Regions from separate parts of the Streptomyces sp. NPDC054932 genome, predicted to be linked through region 1. Evidence: riboswitches for the same ligand, from Rfam matches in the RefSeq annotation. Region 1 holds a riboswitch; each other region holds the start of a gene.
The links. A riboswitch is a leader RNA that binds a small molecule or an ion and turns the genes downstream of it on or off. The one in region 1 is predicted to bind cobalamin.
Positions count from the first base shown of each region.

Region 2: it holds a riboswitch for cobalamin, as region 1 does, so the genes downstream of both, metE (5-methyltetrahydropteroyltriglutamate--homocysteine S-methyltransferase) here and ACWGE1_RS14160 (cobalamin biosynthesis protein) in region 1, are expected to answer to the same signal.
Region 3: it holds a riboswitch for cobalamin, as region 1 does, so the genes downstream of both, cobN (cobaltochelatase subunit CobN) here and ACWGE1_RS14160 (cobalamin biosynthesis protein) in region 1, are expected to answer to the same signal.
Region 4: it holds a riboswitch for cobalamin, as region 1 does, so the genes downstream of both, ACWGE1_RS16685 (CoA-acylating methylmalonate-semialdehyde dehydrogenase) here and ACWGE1_RS14160 (cobalamin biosynthesis protein) in region 1, are expected to answer to the same signal.

Region 1 is NZ_JBSGXU010000040.1:29,321-33,207, forward strand. It holds gene ACWGE1_RS14155 (cobyric acid synthase) at 1-997, opposite strand, end outside; gene ACWGE1_RS14160 (cobalamin biosynthesis protein) at 994-1,971, opposite strand; cobalamin riboswitch at 2,009-2,161, opposite strand; gene ACWGE1_RS14165 (hypothetical protein) at 2,274-2,495, opposite strand; gene ACWGE1_RS14170 (anion permease) at 2,536-3,819, opposite strand.
Region 2 is NZ_JBSGXU010000027.1:3,289-7,175, reverse strand. It holds gene metE (5-methyltetrahydropteroyltriglutamate--homocysteine S-methyltransferase) at 1-1,670, opposite strand, end outside; cobalamin riboswitch at 1,847-2,070, opposite strand; gene ACWGE1_RS10570 (MerR family transcriptional regulator) at 2,348-3,304, opposite strand; gene ACWGE1_RS10565 (carboxylesterase/lipase family protein) at 3,491-3,887, shown strand, end outside.
Region 3 is NZ_JBSGXU010000033.1:52,721-56,607, forward strand. It holds gene ACWGE1_RS12420 (precorrin-8X methylmutase) at 1-398, opposite strand, end outside; gene ACWGE1_RS12425 (cobalamin biosynthesis protein CobG) at 395-1,741, opposite strand; cobalamin riboswitch at 2,007-2,138, shown strand; gene cobN (cobaltochelatase subunit CobN) at 2,181-3,887, shown strand, end outside.
Region 4 is NZ_JBSGXU010000051.1:35,137-39,023, forward strand. It holds gene ACWGE1_RS16680 (short-chain fatty acyl-CoA regulator family protein) at 311-1,708, shown strand; cobalamin riboswitch at 1,806-1,976, shown strand; gene ACWGE1_RS16685 (CoA-acylating methylmalonate-semialdehyde dehydrogenase) at 2,162-3,661, shown strand; gene ACWGE1_RS16690 (acyl-CoA dehydrogenase family protein) at 3,658-3,887, shown strand, end outside.

The DNA.
Region 1 (3,887 bases):
GCAGCGCGTCCGCGAGTCCGCGTTCGCGCAGCCACTCCAGGGCCTTCACCGTGCCCCGGGTGCCGGGTACGACGACCAGGTCCGCGTCGGCCAGTTCCTCGGCCCGGTCCACGAAGCGCACCACGACCCCGGGCTCCGCGGCGAGCGCGTCGACGTCCGTGAAGTTCGACATCAGGGGCACGGCGCAGACGGCCACCCGCAGCACGTCCTCGCCCACGGGCGGCGCCACCACGGACTCGCGCACGGCGCCCCGCAGCGAGACGCGCAGGCCGTCCTCCTCGTCGATGCCCAGCCCGTGCCGGAACGGCAGCACCCCGTAGGTCGCCCGCCCGGTCAGCCCGCGCAGCATCTCCATGCCCGGCTCCAGCAGCGACACGTCACCGCGGAACTTGTTGACCATGTAGCCGGCGATCAGCTCCTGGTCCTCGGGGGAGAGCAGCGCCGTCGTCCCGAAGAAGGACGCGAAGACCCCGCCGCGGTCGATGTCGCCGACCACGACCACCGGGAACCGCGCGGCCCGCGCGATGCCCATGTTCACGATGTCGGTCCGGCGCAGGTTGATCTCGGCCGGACTGCCCGCCCCCTCGCAGATCACGGCGTCATACGTGCCCCGCAGCTGCTCCAGGCAGTCCGTGACGATGCCGAGCAGCTGCTCCTGGCGGCCGCCGTGGTAGCCGCGGGCGCTCATCTCGCCCACCGGCTTGCCCAGGAGCACCACCTGGCTGCTGCGGTCGCTGCCCGGCTTGAGCAGGACCGGGTTCATCAGTGCGGTCGGCTCCACACGGGCCGCCTGCGCCTGCATCGCCTGGGCGCGGCCGATCTCGGCGCCCTCCAGGGTGACGAAGGAGTTCAGCGACATGTTCTGCGCCTTGAAGGGCGCCACCTTGACGCCCTGCCGGGCCAGCCAGCGGCAGATGCCCGCCGTGACCACGCTCTTGCCCGCGTCCGACGTGGTGCCCGCGACGAGCAGTCCGCCCCCGCGCTTCGCGCCGCTCATGCGCGCCGCCCTCTCTGTGCCGTACGGGATTCCAGCGTTCGGGAGACCAGCAGCCGGGCCGCCACGCAGGCGCCCAGGGCCAGCCAGGTCACCTGCCGTGACAGCCGGACCGCCCGTTCGATGTCCGCGACCTCCACCGGCCGCCCCGCCCCGCCGTTGAGGACGGCCCGGTGCTCGACCCGGCCGCCGTAAGCGAGGGTCCCGCCCAGCCTGACGCCGAGCGCCCCGGCGAAGGAGGCCTCGACGGGGCCGGCGTTGGGGCTCGGGTGCGCGGCGGCGTCCACGCGCCAGGCCCGTACGGCGCCGCGCCGGTCGGGGCCGGCCAGTACGGCGGCGACCGCCGTCAGCCGGGCCCCCGGCCAGCCCGCCAGGTCGTCGAGCCGGGCGGAGGCCCAGCCGTAGCGCAGGTAGCGGGGGGACTTGTGGCCGACCATCGCGTCCAGGGTGTTCACGGCCCGGAAGGCCAGCAGACCGGGGACTCCGGCGGCGGCACCCCACACCAGGGCGCCGACCACCGCGTCGGAGGTGTTCTCGGCGACGGACTCCACGACGGCGCGGGCCATCTGCTGCCCGTCCAGGGCCTGGGGGTCGCGTCCGCACAGGTGGGGGAGCCGCTCCCGGGCCACTTCGGTGTCCCCGGCGGCGAGCGCCCCGCCGATGGCCCGGGCCTCGCGGCCCAGCGAGGTGCCGCCCACCACGGCCCAGGTGGCGGCGGCGGTCAGGGCGATACGGGCGGCCGCAGGCCGGGAGCGCACGGCGCGGGCGCCCAGCGCACCGATGGCGGCTGCGCCCCCGGCGCACACCAGGGTGTGCAGGAGGCCCCGGGCGCGGTCGTCGCGCCACAGGGTGCGCTCGACGGCGGCGGCGGCCCGTCCGAAGGCGGCCACGGGGTGCCCTCGGCGCGGATCTCCGAGGATCCGGTCGCCGATCAGGCCCGCCGTGGCGCCGTACGCGAAGACGCGATCGGCACGCATGGTGGCAGGTATGTCCTCACTCAGGGTCCGCGCCCTGGTTCGACGTGTCCGGCGGCGAGAGTTCCTGGCTCCCGGGACGCACGCGCGGCGTGCGCTCCCGGTGACAGTGGCGGGACCGCGCCGGATTCGCACCGGACTTCCTCTCCATGCCGCCGTATTGGCTCGGGCAGTCCACCACGCACCGAGAAGGCCCGTCAACTCGCCGTTGACCTGCGGCGCGGCAGGGGCGGGGGATGCGAAAAGCTCCCTCCGGGACAAACCCGGAGGGAGCCTTCACGCCTGGTCCGCCGTGAGGCGGCCGGTCAGGCGACGATCAGGTAGATCCCGTAGCCCACGGCCGCCGTGACGAGCGCGAAGCAGGCGTACGCGCCGCTGCGGGCGAGAGTGGCCGTGCCACCCTGCTCGGTCGCGGTCTCGTGCTTGGACAGGCCCACCAGGCCCAGGGTGAAAAGGGCCACGAGGGCGACGGTGGCGAAGAGGCTGACCCCGAAGACGGAGCCGAGCGCTTCCCAGTCGATCTTCATACTGCCACTTTCTGAGTGTCCGGGTCTCTGTGTGTCTCGGTCAGACCGCGGCGGCCGGAGCCGCCGGGGTCTGCGTCGCGGCCGGGATGGTGGCCTTGAGGGCGTCGTCCGTGACCTCGGCGGTCGTGGCGGCGCCGGTGGTACCGGCGGCGGCGACGGTCGGCGGGACGGTGACGGCGGCGATCGCCGTCGTGATGACGCCCGGCTCCTCGGCGGCGGCCGGCTCCACCTCGTTGACGTTGTTGTGGTCGACGACCTGGCGGCGGGAGATGAGCCAGATGGCGAGGCAGGAGCCGATCAGGAAGACCGTGACCGCGGCGATGCCGACGTCACCGATGCGCATGACCAGCTCGGCACCGGCCGAGACGAGCGCGGCGGCCGGCAGGGTCAGGCCCCAGGCGACGAACATGCGGGTCGCGGTGGACCAGCGGACCACACCGCCCTTGCGGCCCAGGCCCGCACCCATGACCGCACCGGAGCACGAGTGGGTGGTGGAGAGCGAGAAGCCCAGGTTCGAGGAGGCGAGGATGACGGACGCGGCCGAGGTCTGGGCGGCGAAGCCCTGCTGCGGCTGCAGATCGGTCAGGCCGCTGCCCATGGTGCGGATGATGCGCCAGCCGCCCAGGTAGGTGCCCATCGCGATGGCGAGACCGGCGGAGACGATGACCCAGACCGGCGGGTTCGCGTCGGGCGCGATCGCGCCGCCGGCGATGAGGGCCAGGGTGATGATGCCCATCGTCTTCTGCGCGTCGTTGGTGCCGTGCGCGAGGGACACGAGACCGGCCGAGGCGATCTGACCGGCGCGGTAGCCCTTGGCGGAGGTCTTCTCGCCGACCTTGTTGCCCAGCTTGTAGGTGAGCTTGGCGGCCAGGTACGCGGCGATGCCGGCCACCAGCGGGGCGGCGATCGCGGGGATGAGCACCTTGGTGACGATGACGCTGCCGTTGACCGCGCCGATGCCGGCGGAGGCGACCGCGGCGCCGATCAGGCCACCCATCAGGGCGTGCGAGGAGCTGGAGGGGAGGCCGACCAGCCAGGTGACGAGGTTCCAGAGGATCGCTCCGACCAGCGCGGCGAAGATCACCTCTGGCTGGATGCCCTCCTCGTTGACCAGGCCCTTGGAGATCGTCTTGGCGACCTCCACGGACATGAACGCGCCGACGAGGTTGAGCACGGCGGACATGGCCACCGCCGTCTTGGGCTTGAGGGCGCCGGTCGAGATGGTGGTGGCCATCGCGTTGGCCGTGTCGTGGAAACCGTTCGTGAAGTCGAACACGAGAGCGGTAATGATCACGATCCCGAGGAGAAGCGTTATGTGCTCCATTTACCCAGGCTTCTGTTTGACGTCAGTGGCTCGGCGACCGTAGGCAACCTGGATGAACGGAAGGTGAA
Region 2 (3,887 bases), on a different contig from region 1:
GACTGGGCGTACGTCGTCCAGCGCACGGTCATCGGCTCCGGACGGGAGATGTCCCCGGCCAGGACCGGCGGCCGCACATAACGGGTGCCGTACGACTGGACCCAGCCGTGCTGGGTCGCCAGGTACCCCGTCAGCTGCTCGGCGAAGTACTGGACCATGTCGTTGCGTTCGGGCTCACCGTGCACCAGCACGTCGATGCCCGTCTTCTCCTGGAAGGCGAGCACCTCGCGGATCTCGTCCTTGATGCGCTCCTCGTACCCGGCGGTGTCGATGCGCCCGGCCCGCAGGTCCGCGCGGGCCACGCGCAGCTCGTCGGTCTGCGGGAACGAGCCGATGGTGGTGGTGGGCAGCAGCGGCAGCCCCAGGTGGGCGCGCTGGGCGACCGCACGGTCCGCGTACGGCTGGGCGCGGCGGCCGTCCGCGTCGGTGATCGCCCCGGTGCGCGCCCGCACCGCGGGATCGCGGGTGATGGGAGAGCCGGCGCGGGAGGCCAGATCGGCGCGGTTCGCGGCGAGTTCGGCGGTGATCGCATCCGTGCCCTGGGCGAGGCCGCGGGCCAGCGTGGTGATCTCGTTCGTCTTCTGGCGGGCGAAGGCGAGCCAGCGGCGCACCTGCGGGTCGATGTCGCGCTCGACGCCGGCGTCCAGAGGGACGTGCAGCAGGGAACAGGACGCGGAGACGTCGACCCGGTCGGCGAGCCCGAGGAGGGTCCCGAGCGTGGTCAGCGACTTCTGGAAGTCGTTGATCCAGATGTTGCGGCCGTTGACCACGCCCGCGACCAGGCGCTTGCCCGGGAGCCCGCCGACGGCGGCGAGGTCGGCGAGGTTGGCGGCGGCCGCATCGGTGAAGTCGAGGGCAAGGCCCTCCACGGGAGCCTTCGCCAGCACCGGGAGTGCTTCACCGAGCCGGTCGAAGTAGGAGGCGACGAGCAGCTTCGGGCGCTCCGTGAGGGCGCCGAGCTCCCGGTAGGTGCGGGCCGCGGCGTTCAGGTCGGCCGGGGTGCGGTCCTGGACCAGGGCCGGCTCGTCCAGCTGGACCCACTCGGCGCCCGCCGCGCGGAGCTCGGCCAGCACTTGGGCGTAGACGGGCAGGAGCCGGTCGAGGAGCGTGATCGGCTCGAAGTCGGCGGCCACGCCCGGGGCGGGCTTGGCCAGCAGCAGGTAGGTGACCGGACCGACCAGTACGGGCCGCGCCGCATGCCCCGCGGAGAGGGCTTCGGTGAGTTCGGCGACCTGCTTGGTGGAGTCGGCGGTGAAGACGGTGTCGGGGCCGAGTTCGGGGACGAGGTAGTGGTAGTTCGTGTCGAACCACTTGGTCATCTCCAGCGGCGCCACGTCCTGCGTGCCGCGCGCCATCGCGAAGTAGCCGTCCAGGGCGTCGGCTTCGACGGCGGCCCGGTGGCGGGCGGGGATCGCGCCGACCATCACCGTGGTGTCCAGCACGTGGTCGTAGTACGAGAAGTCGCCGGTCGGCACCTCGCTGATGCCGGCCTCGGCGAGCTGGGCCCGGTTGGCCCGGCGCAGGTCCCGGGCGGTGTCCCGGAGGGCGTCGGCGCTGACTCGGCCCTTCCAGTAGCCCTCGATCGCCTTCTTCAGTTCGCGGTTCTGGCCCTGGCGGGGGTAGCCGTACACGGTGGCCTGTACTGCCGCGGCTGCGGACTCGGTGGTCACGGAACTCTCCTTCGCGAGCGTGTCTCCATGGACCCGGTGACCGGGGTCGAGGACGCGAAGGGTGCGAGAGCAGGCGGACCGCCGGGTTCACGTACGACTGCGGTACGCGAACGGACGGATCCGCCTGATGCACGCCGACCCGCCCACGAGGTCACCGAGGAAACCGGGCGCGGTCGATCGCGCACGGGCAACGGGCAGGTCTTCGGACTCGCGGGCACGCCTGCCGGTTTCCCGGCGGGCACCTACTGGCCGTCGCTTCCCAGACCCGTCCCGGGTCCAGTGCGTATGACGGCGGTCGTTCCCGCTCACCGCTGCGGGGCAGTCCCGGATTCCCACCGGGTTCCCTCTTACGACGCATCCCGCCTGGCGGACGGGGCGAACCAGCTGCAGGGCCCACACTAGGCGGCCGAACTGGAAAATGGACAGAGTGTTCCAGATATCGGACCCTGCGATGAGACGCGGTGGGGGAGGACGAGACCGTTCGAGGCGTCGGAGCCGTGGATCACCCGCTCTTGAACACCGGGTACGGAACGTACGTCTGCCGATCGGGGTCGACCGCGAGGCGCCCCCCGGCCGGCGGCCTGGCCCGCTGGGCACAGTCGCACCGCGCGCGGACCCGGCACGGCGCCCGTCCTCAGGGGAAGCGGCGGACCGGCCGTAGGAGCGGCGCTCCTCGTTCAGGGACCGCACGCGGGAGTTCGTGAGCCCCTCGACGCCGGGGGCGGGTTCCCGGACGTCGAGATCAACAGTCCGTCCGTCAGCCATCGATGAGCCACCGTCATGTTCAGCACGCGCCCGCCGGTGGCGGCGGCGACCAGGCTCCAGTACCGCTGCAGGCGGGGATCGAAGCCGGACGACCTCGACACCAGCCCGTGCAGGTAGGCGCGGAAGGCGGGGGTGTCCGACTCCCGCCGGGCTCGTGCGTGGGCGGACACGAAGGCGTTCACCGCATCCCCGGCGCTGGGCGGCAGACCCTGGGCCAGCGCGTCGGCGGTCAGAGCCGCAGCCTCGTCGATCTCCGCGTAGAAGGCCGGACCGTCCCTCATCTCTTCGTCGTGGTCCCGGGTCCAGCAGGTGAAACTGGGCGTGGAGACGAGCAGATGAAGCTCGGCGTAGGCCAGGGCCGAAGCGGGATCGGGGTCCTGGGGCGGGGCGGGTGACAGCATGGCGATCATGATGTCGAGTCGGCGCCCGGGCATGGCCGCGGACAGCTCGCGGTACCAGTGATCGGTGAGAGTGCGGTGCGCCTCCGGGAGCCGCTGCACGCGGGAGAGTATCTCCAGACGCCGGAGCCGCTCCTCGCTCGTGCAGTCGTCCAGGGACTGGAGCGTGGCCTGGCGCCACCGCAGCTCGGTCAGCCGTTCCTGCACCACTTCGAGCTCGGTCGCCACCAGTTCCCCGAGGGAGCACTCACCGGTGACCACCTGCGTGATGGTCGCGATCGGGGTGTCCAGCGCCCGTAGGCGTCTGATGAAACGGATCCGCTCCCACGCCTCGGGACCGTAGCGCCGATGGCCACCGGCGCTACGGCCGGCCACGGGCAGCAGACCGCTGTCGGAGTAGTAGCGGAGGGTCTTCACCGGAACTCCCGTCCCGGCCGCGAGCTCACCGATGCTCCACGTGTCGTGCGTCACAGTCTCTTGAACCTCCAGCGCGCGGGAGGTCCTAGCGTATTGATCACTGACCGCTTCGGTCCGCACCGATCCCCCGACCAAGAACGGTGGGTACGCATGTCCCCGACCCCTTTCTCGACCCCGACCCCGACCCCGACCCCGACCCCGGCAGCGCCGCGTCCATGGCGAAGGGCCGGGATCCGCTCGGTGCTCTTCCCCTTGCTCTGCGCGGTGGCACTGCTCACGGCCACCGCCGTACCGGCGACCGCTGCACCACCGGGCTCCCCGCAGACCGTCGTCCGGACCGACCACGGCCTGGTACGCGGTGTGTCGCACGGCTCGTACACCACCTTCGACGGCATTCCCTACGCCGCACCGCCGACCGGACCGCTGCGCTGGCGCGCTCCGGTGCCCGCCGCCGCATGGCGCGGTGTCCGGGATGCGACGGCGGCGGCAGAGCGCTGCGTGCAGATGCCGACACCGGGTGCGGGCGCGGTCCTCGGCTCGGAGGACTGCCTCTACCTCAACGTCACCGTGCCGACGCCGACGCCGACGCCGAAGTCAAAGCCGGCCGGACAGAAGCGGCCCGTGCTGGTGTGGATGC
Region 3 (3,887 bases), on a different contig from region 1:
AGCAGGCCGCGGTCGCGCCACACCTCCAGGGCGGCGGCGCTGCGCGTGGTGCCCATCCTCGCGGCGAGCTCCGGTACGGCCGGGTCGGAGAGCGTGCAGATCACGTCGTTGTCGGCGGGCAGCCGCTTGCGGGTGACACCGCTGGCGACCATCTGCACGTCGCACAGGATCGGCGCGCCCGCCTCCAGTGCGGCGCGGGCGCGCAGCACGACCTCGGGGGTGAAGCCGAGGTCCTGCGGGAGGTCGGTCATCCCGCAGGCGTGGATCATGCGCACCGCGACCTGGGCGACCGTGTCGGGCAGCCCGGAGAGGTCCGCCTCGGCGCGGATCGTGGCAAAGGACTGGCGGTAGATGGCCGCGCCGTCCTTCTCGTACTCAAACACGGTGTACTCGCTCATTTCTTCACTACGTCGGGGTCGGTGCGGGCGTCCGCGAGTGCCGCGGCAAGTTCGGAGGGCGGTACGTCGTCGCGTACGGGGCGGCCGGGGGTGGCGATCCGGTATCCGGTCCCGGTGGCGACCAGATCCACCCAGGCGGTGCCGCGCGGATGGCCGCAGCGGCGCTCGCAGCCGGACCAGTGCACGGGCAGCGGTCCGCGCGCCCGCTCGGCGACGGCCCGCGCGTCTGCGCGTACGTCCGCGAGGGATTTCGCGCAACCCGGCTGCCCGGTACAGGCGGTGACGGACTCCCAGGGGCTGCCGGGGGCGAGGACCAGCCCGGCGGCCTCGATGCGGGCGGCGCCGTTGATGGGCCTGCGGGCGCTCGCCGAGGGCAGGATGACGCTGCGCCAGGGGGTGACGCGCAGCTGGCCGCTCCCCCGGTCCGCGACCTGCAGCAGGACCCGCCACTGGGCGGAGGTGAGCCGGCCGAGCGGGGGCAGGACGCACAGGGTCTCACGGTCGTGCACGCCCGCGCCCCACGGCCGGGGCGGCGGAGCGTACGGCCATTCCACCGCGCCAGTGGTCTTCGCGTCGATCCCCCCGGCTGCCAGGCGCAGGGCGAACCCGGCCGCGTGCAGCGGGTGTTCGGCGGGCAGTTCGGACACCCGCCAGGCGCGGGTGCCCGCCGCCGCGGCGGCGTCGAGGAAATAGCGGGCGGCCAGCAGCGCCGCCTGCGGGGCGTCCTGTCCGGCCAGCTCGACGGCGTCGGCGGCCCGGCCGAGGCGGACCAGTGCCCGGCCGCCGGGGCGGCCGAGGACGGTCACGTCGGGGCCGAGTGACGCCACGTCACCGCGCCCGTCGTCGAAGGCGAAGAGGAACCGCCCGGACAGCGCGGCGGCCCAGGGGCTCGCGCACAGCAGCCGGTCGAAGTCCACGGCCCAGGCCAGTGCGTCGGGCCGGTCCGCGGCCGCCGTCCTGTCCACCGCCGTTCCGTCCGGCCCGTCCGGTCCGTCCAGTCCGGACATCGGTGTCGCCACGATGTTCCGTACCCGCTCATGGCTCGGCGCGGGCAGCAGCCCCGCTCCGTCCAGCAGCCGGGCGAGCCCGGCGACGCAGCCGTCGGCCAGGCCGCGCAGCTGCACGTTGCCGCGCGAGGTCAGCTCCAGGTGCCCGTCGCCGAACCGGTCGGCGGCGAGCGCCAGTACCGAGGCCTGCCGGACGGTCAGCAGCCCGGCCGGTACCCGGACCCTCGCCAGGAACCCGTCGTCCGCCGCGTGCAGTCGCAGCGCGCCGGGACAGGCGTCACCACGATCCCGTATGACGGGTTCGTCCCGCGATGCGGCGGAGGGGGGCTGGGGCATGGCCGCGAGCATACCCACGATTGCGGCCCCCCGACCTGTGTCCGTCACCACCCCGACCTGCGATTCCCCGCCGCCCCTCCAGCCCCGCAGCCCGCCCTTCCGGCCCCGCCGGCGTTTGAGGCGCGGGGTCCGGGGCAGAGCCCCGGCAACGGCGCCGCACCCGGAAGCGCACACCCGCCACCCCGGCGGGAGCGTCCGGCGCACCGCCACCACCCCACCCACCCCGGCCGGAGCGACCCGCCCCTAAGATGACCTTCCGGCGGACCACACGGTCCGCCGTCGCCGAGGACGGCGACATGGGAGGAAGCCCGGTGCGATTCCGGCGCGGTCCCGCCACTGTGAACCCCGCGGAGCGATCCCGCGCCCGGGGTGAGTCAGGAACTCCCGCTGTCCTCACACTGCCCGGGGCGCGGAAACCCCGAGGAAGGCCTGCCGCCGCATGATTCTGCTGCTGTCGACGTCCGACACCGATCTGCTCAGCGCCCGCGCAGCGAACACGGCGGACGGCCCCGTCCCGTACCGGTTCGCGAACCCCTCCCGTCTTCCCCTCGACGACCTCCCCGGCCTCCTCGACGGGGTCGACCTGGTCGTCGTACGTCTCCTCGGCGGCCTCCGCGCCTGGCAGGACGGCCTCGATCTGCTCCTGGCCCCGGGCCAGACCCGCCCGGTCGTGGTCCTGACCGGCGAGCAGGCACCGGACGCCCAGCTCATGGAGGCATCCACGGTCCCGATCGGCATCGCCGCCGAGGCCCACGGCTACCTCGCGCACGGCGGCCCGGCCAACCTGGAACAGCTGGCCCGCTTCCTCTCCGACACGGTCCTGCTGACCGGTCACGGCTTCGAGCCGCCCGCCGCCGCCCCCACCTGGGGCCCGCTGGAGCGCACGCCCGGGACCACCACCGGCCCGCGGATCGCCGTGCTCTACTATCGCGCCCACCAGATGAGCGGCAACACCTCCTTCGTGCACGCCCTGTGCGACGCGATCGAGGGCCATGACGCCCAGGCGCTGCCCCTGTACGTGTCCTCCCTGCGCACCCCCGAGCCGGAGCTGATCGCCGCGCTGGAGTCGGCCGACGCGGTCGTCACCACCGTCCTCGCGGCCGGCGGCACCAAGCCCGCCACCGCCTCGGCGGGCGGCGACGACGAGTCCTGGGACGCGGGCGCCCTCGCCGGGCTCGGCGTGCCGATCCTGCAGGCCCTGTGCCTGACCGGCTCGCGCTCCGCCTGGGAGGAGAACGACGAGGGCCTCTCCCCGCTGGACGCCGCCACGCAGGTCGCGGTGCCCGAGTTCGACGGCCGCCTGATCACCGTCCCGTTCTCCTTCAAGGAGCTCGACGAGGACGGCCTGCCCGCCTACGTGGCCGACCCCGAGCGGGCCGCCCGGGTCGCGGGGATCGCCGTACGCCACGCCCGGCTGCGGCACATCGACCGCCGCGACAAGAAGGTCGCGCTGGTCCTCTCGGCGTACCCGACCAAGCACTCCCGCATCGGCAACGCGGTCGGCCTCGACACCCCGGCCAGCGCCGTGGAGCTGCTGCGCACCCTCATCGCCGGCGGCTACGACTTCGGTCCCACCGAGAACATCCCCGGTCTGGTCTCCGGCGACGGCGACGAGCTGATCCGCGCCCTGATCGAGGCCGGCGGCCACGACCAGGACTGGCTGACCGAGGAGCAGCTGGCCCGCAACCCGGTCCGCATCCCTGCCGCCGACTACCGGCGCTGGTTCGCCGAGCTCCCGGCCGAGCTGCGCGACAGCGTCACCGAGCACTGGGGCGAGGCCCCGGGCAACATGTTCGTGGACCGCTCCGCGAACCCGGAGGGCGACATCGTGCTCGCGGCGCTGCGCCGCGGGAACCTCCTGATCCTCATCCAGCCGCCGCGCGGCTTCGGCGAGAACCCGATCGCGATCTACCACGACCCGGACCTGCCGCCCTCGCACCACTACCTGGCCGCGTACCGCTGGATCCAGGCGCGCGCCGAGGACGGCGGCTTCGGCGCCGACGCGATGATCCACCTGGGCAAGCACGGCAACCTGGAATGGCTGCCGGGCAAGAACGCCGGCCTGTCCGCGGCCTGCGCCCCGGACGCGGCCCTCGGCGACCTGCCGCTCATCTACCCCTTCCTGGTCAACGACCCGGGCGAGGGC
Region 4 (3,887 bases), on a different contig from region 1:
GCCTGATAAGGAGATGCGGCCGCCGAACCCGGCCATGGGCCGAAGCTGAGCAATGCTGCCGAGCCGCCGGGTCGAACTGCCTAGATGGCCGAAATCAGGGCGCGAATCGGGCCAGTCAGTCCTTCTCGGCCACCGTGCCCGGCGGGCCGCAGCACCGACTCTGGCACTGACACTGAGTGCCATCAACCAGGTACATCTGCCAAGCTTTGCGAATCTTCGGCACCGGAATTGCCAAGGTTGCGAAGCCCATCGGCTGCGAAGATCCCCGTATCCTGGCGGCGCGATCGGGGCCGGGCGGCGAAGGAGTGCGGTGAGCAAGACGTACGCGGGGGCGCGGCTGCGCAGGCTGCGCGAGGAGCGGCGGATGACCCAGGCCGACCTGGCCCGGATGCTCGCCATCTCCCCCAGCTACCTCAACCAGATGGAGCACGACTCCAGGCCGCTCACCGTGCCGGTCCTGCTGCGGCTCACCGAGGCCTTCGGAGTGGATCCCGGCTTCTTCTCCGAGCGCGACACCAGCCGGCTGGTCGCCGACCTGCGCGAGGCGCTCGCGAACGAGGTGGCCGAGGCGCGCGTCTCCCCCTCCGACCTGGCGGAGCTGGCCACCCGGATGCCGGCCGTCGCCTCGGTCCTGCTGGACCTGGGCCGGCGCAGCCAGCTCCTCACCGAGCGGCTCGCCGACGCCGCCGACGGGCGGGACGCGGTGACCGACAGCCCGCGTTCACCCCACGAGGAGATCCGCGAGTTCTTCTACCGCCGGCAAAACTACCTCCACGACACCGATCTCGCCGCCGAGGAGCTGGCCTCCGAGATCGGCATCCGCCCGGGGGACGTCGTCCGCGCCCTGGCCCACCGGCTCTCCGAGCGGCACGGGGTCAGGACGGCGACGGACTCCGACCGGCTGCACCACTACGACCCCACCGCCCGGGTCCTGCACCTGTCGAACCGGCTCCGGCCGGGACAGCAGGCGTTCCGGATGGCCACCCAGCTGGCGCTGATCGAGTACGGGACCGAGCTCGACCGGCTGGCCGCCGAGGACTTCCCGCCCGGCTCCCCCGTCCACGCCCTCGCGAGGATCGGCATCGCCAACCACTTCGCGAGCGCCCTCATCCTCCCGTACCGCGCCTTCCACACGGCCGCCGAGGAGTTCCGCTACGACATCGAGCGGCTCACCGACCACTTCGGGATCGGCTACGAGACGGTCTGCCACCGGCTGAGCACCCTGCAACGCCCCAGGCTGCGCGGAGTTCCCTTCTCCTTCGTCCGGGTGGACCGGGCCGGGAACATGTCCAAGCGGCAGTCGGCGACCGGATTCCACTTCTCCCGCGCGGGAGGCACCTGCCCGCTGTGGAACGTGTACGAGGCCTTCGCCGCGCCCGGACGCATCCACGTCCAGGTGGCCGCCATGCCCGACGGGCAGCGGTACTTGTGGACCGCCCGCGCCGTCACCCGGCACCGCGGCGGCTGGGGCGAGCCCGGCAAGACCTTCGCGATCGGGCTCGGCTGCGAGATCCGGCACGCCTCCCGGCTCGTGTACGCCGACGGGCTCGACCTCGACAACACGGCGGCCGCGACCCCCATCGGAATGGGCTGCCGCCTGTGCGAACGGCTCGACTGCCCGCAGCGGGCCGTACCGCCGCTCGGCCGGGCGCTGGCCGTCGACGAGAACAGCAGCACCTTCATCCCCTACCCGGTGGTCACCCGGTGACCATCCGGTGACCGGCACTCAGGACTGAGCGGGCGCCGGTCCCCACCGAAGGCGCGCGGCGGCGGCTCTGGACTTACTAGGACGTCCAACTATATGTTCGTGCCACAAGGTCCGCGGTGCAGGGAAGCCGGTGAGAAACCGGCACGGTCCCGCCACTGTGACCGGGGAGTGTGCTGCCATCCACACGCCACTGACGAGGTCTGTCGGGAAGGCGGGCGGCACGCGGGGATCCGGGAGTCAGGATACCGGCCGCGGATGTTCCGTGTTGTCCACGAGGATGGAGCAGACACGCATGGCACCGGTTTGTACCCACGACCCTGGTGATCCGGCGGAGCGCACGCACACCTTCGCGCGCTCGTAGTCCCACGGCCCTCCCCAACGGCGCACCCCATCGGGTGCCGTCCGCCGGTCCGCCGTGCCATCCCCGGATCCAACCTGACGAGAGCAGGCACCATGGTCCGCGAACTCACCCATTTCATCGGCGGCAAGCACACCACCGGATCCTCCGGCCTCTTCACCGACGTCTACGACCCCAACACCGGCGCCGTCCAGGCCCGCGTCCCGCTCGCGGGGCGGGCCGACACCGAAGCAGCCATCGCGAACGCCGAGGAGGCGCAGGCCGACTGGGGGCAGTGGAACCCCCAGCGCCGCTCGCGCGTGCTCCTGCGTTTCCTCCAGCTCGTCGAGGGTGAACGGGACTCCCTCGCACGGCTGTTGTCCTCCGAGCACGGCAAGACCGTCGCCGACGCCCACGGCGATCTGCAACGCGGCCTGGAGGTGGTCGAGTTCGCCGCCGGTGTCCCGCACCTGCTCAAGGGCGAATTCACCGACAACGCGGGCACCGGGATCGACGTGCACTCACTGCGCTCGCCGTTGGGTGTGGTCGCCGGGATCACCCCCTTCAACTTCCCCGCAATGATCCCCCTGTGGCAGGCCGCACCCGCCCTGGCCTGCGGCAACTCCTTCATCCTGAAGCCGTCCGAGCGGGACCCCTCCGTACCGCTGCGCCTCGCCGAACTCTTCCTCGAGGCCGGCCTGCCGCCCGGCGTGCTCAACGTGGTCAACGGCGGCAAGGAGGCCGTCGACACCTTCCTCGAGGACCCGCGCGTACAGGCCCTCGGCTTCGTCGGCTCCACGCCGATCGCCGCACACATCTACGCCACCGCCGCCGCCCACGGCAAGCGCGCCCAGTGCTTCGGCGGCGCCAAGAACCACATGATCGTGATGCCGGACGCCGATCTCGACCAGGCCGTGGAGGCCCTCATCGGCGCCGGCTACGGCTCCGCGGGCGAGCGCTGCATGGCCATCGCCGTCGCCGTGCCCGTCGGGGAGGACACCGCGAACGCCCTGGTGGCCAAGTTGACGGAGCGCATCGCCACCCTGCGCGTCGGCCGCTCCGACGACCCCGAGGCCGACTTCGGACCGCTGGTCAGCCGGGACGCGCTCGACCGGGTGAACCGCTATGTCGGCATCGGCGCCACCGAGGGCGCCGAACTCGTCGTCGACGGGCGCGGTTTCACCCTGCCCGGACACGAGGACGGCTACTTCGCCGGAGCAACCCTCTTCGACCGTGTGACCCCGCAGATGCGGATCTACCGCGAGGAGATCTTCGGCCCGGTGCTGTGCGTCGTACGGGCCGCCGACTACGAGGAAGCCCTGCGCCTGCCCACCGAGCACCCGTACGGCAACGGCGTCGCGATCTTCACCCGCGACGGCGACACGGCACGCGACTTCACCCGGCGGGTGGGCGCCGGCATGGTCGGCGTCAACGTGCCGATCCCCGTCCCCGTCGCCTACCACACCTTCGGCGGCTGGAAGCGGTCCGGCTTCGGCGACCTGAACCAGCACGGCCCCGACTCGATCCGCTTCTACACCCGCACCAAGACCGTCACCTCGCGCTGGCCCTCGGGGGCCAAGGAGGGCGCGAGCTTCACCATCCCGACGATGGGATGAGCCCGGTGACGACCACGCTGACTGCCGATCAGCTCGCCCTCGCCGAGGTCACCCTCGACTTCACCCAGGAGCAGATCGGCCCGTACGCCGTCACCTGGGACCAGGACAAGCACTTTCCGCTGGACGTGATCCGCAAGGCGGCGGACCTCGGACTCGGCGGCGTCTACGTCCGCGAGGAGCACGGCGGCTCCGGGCTCAGCCGCAGCGACGGCGTCCTCGTCCTCGA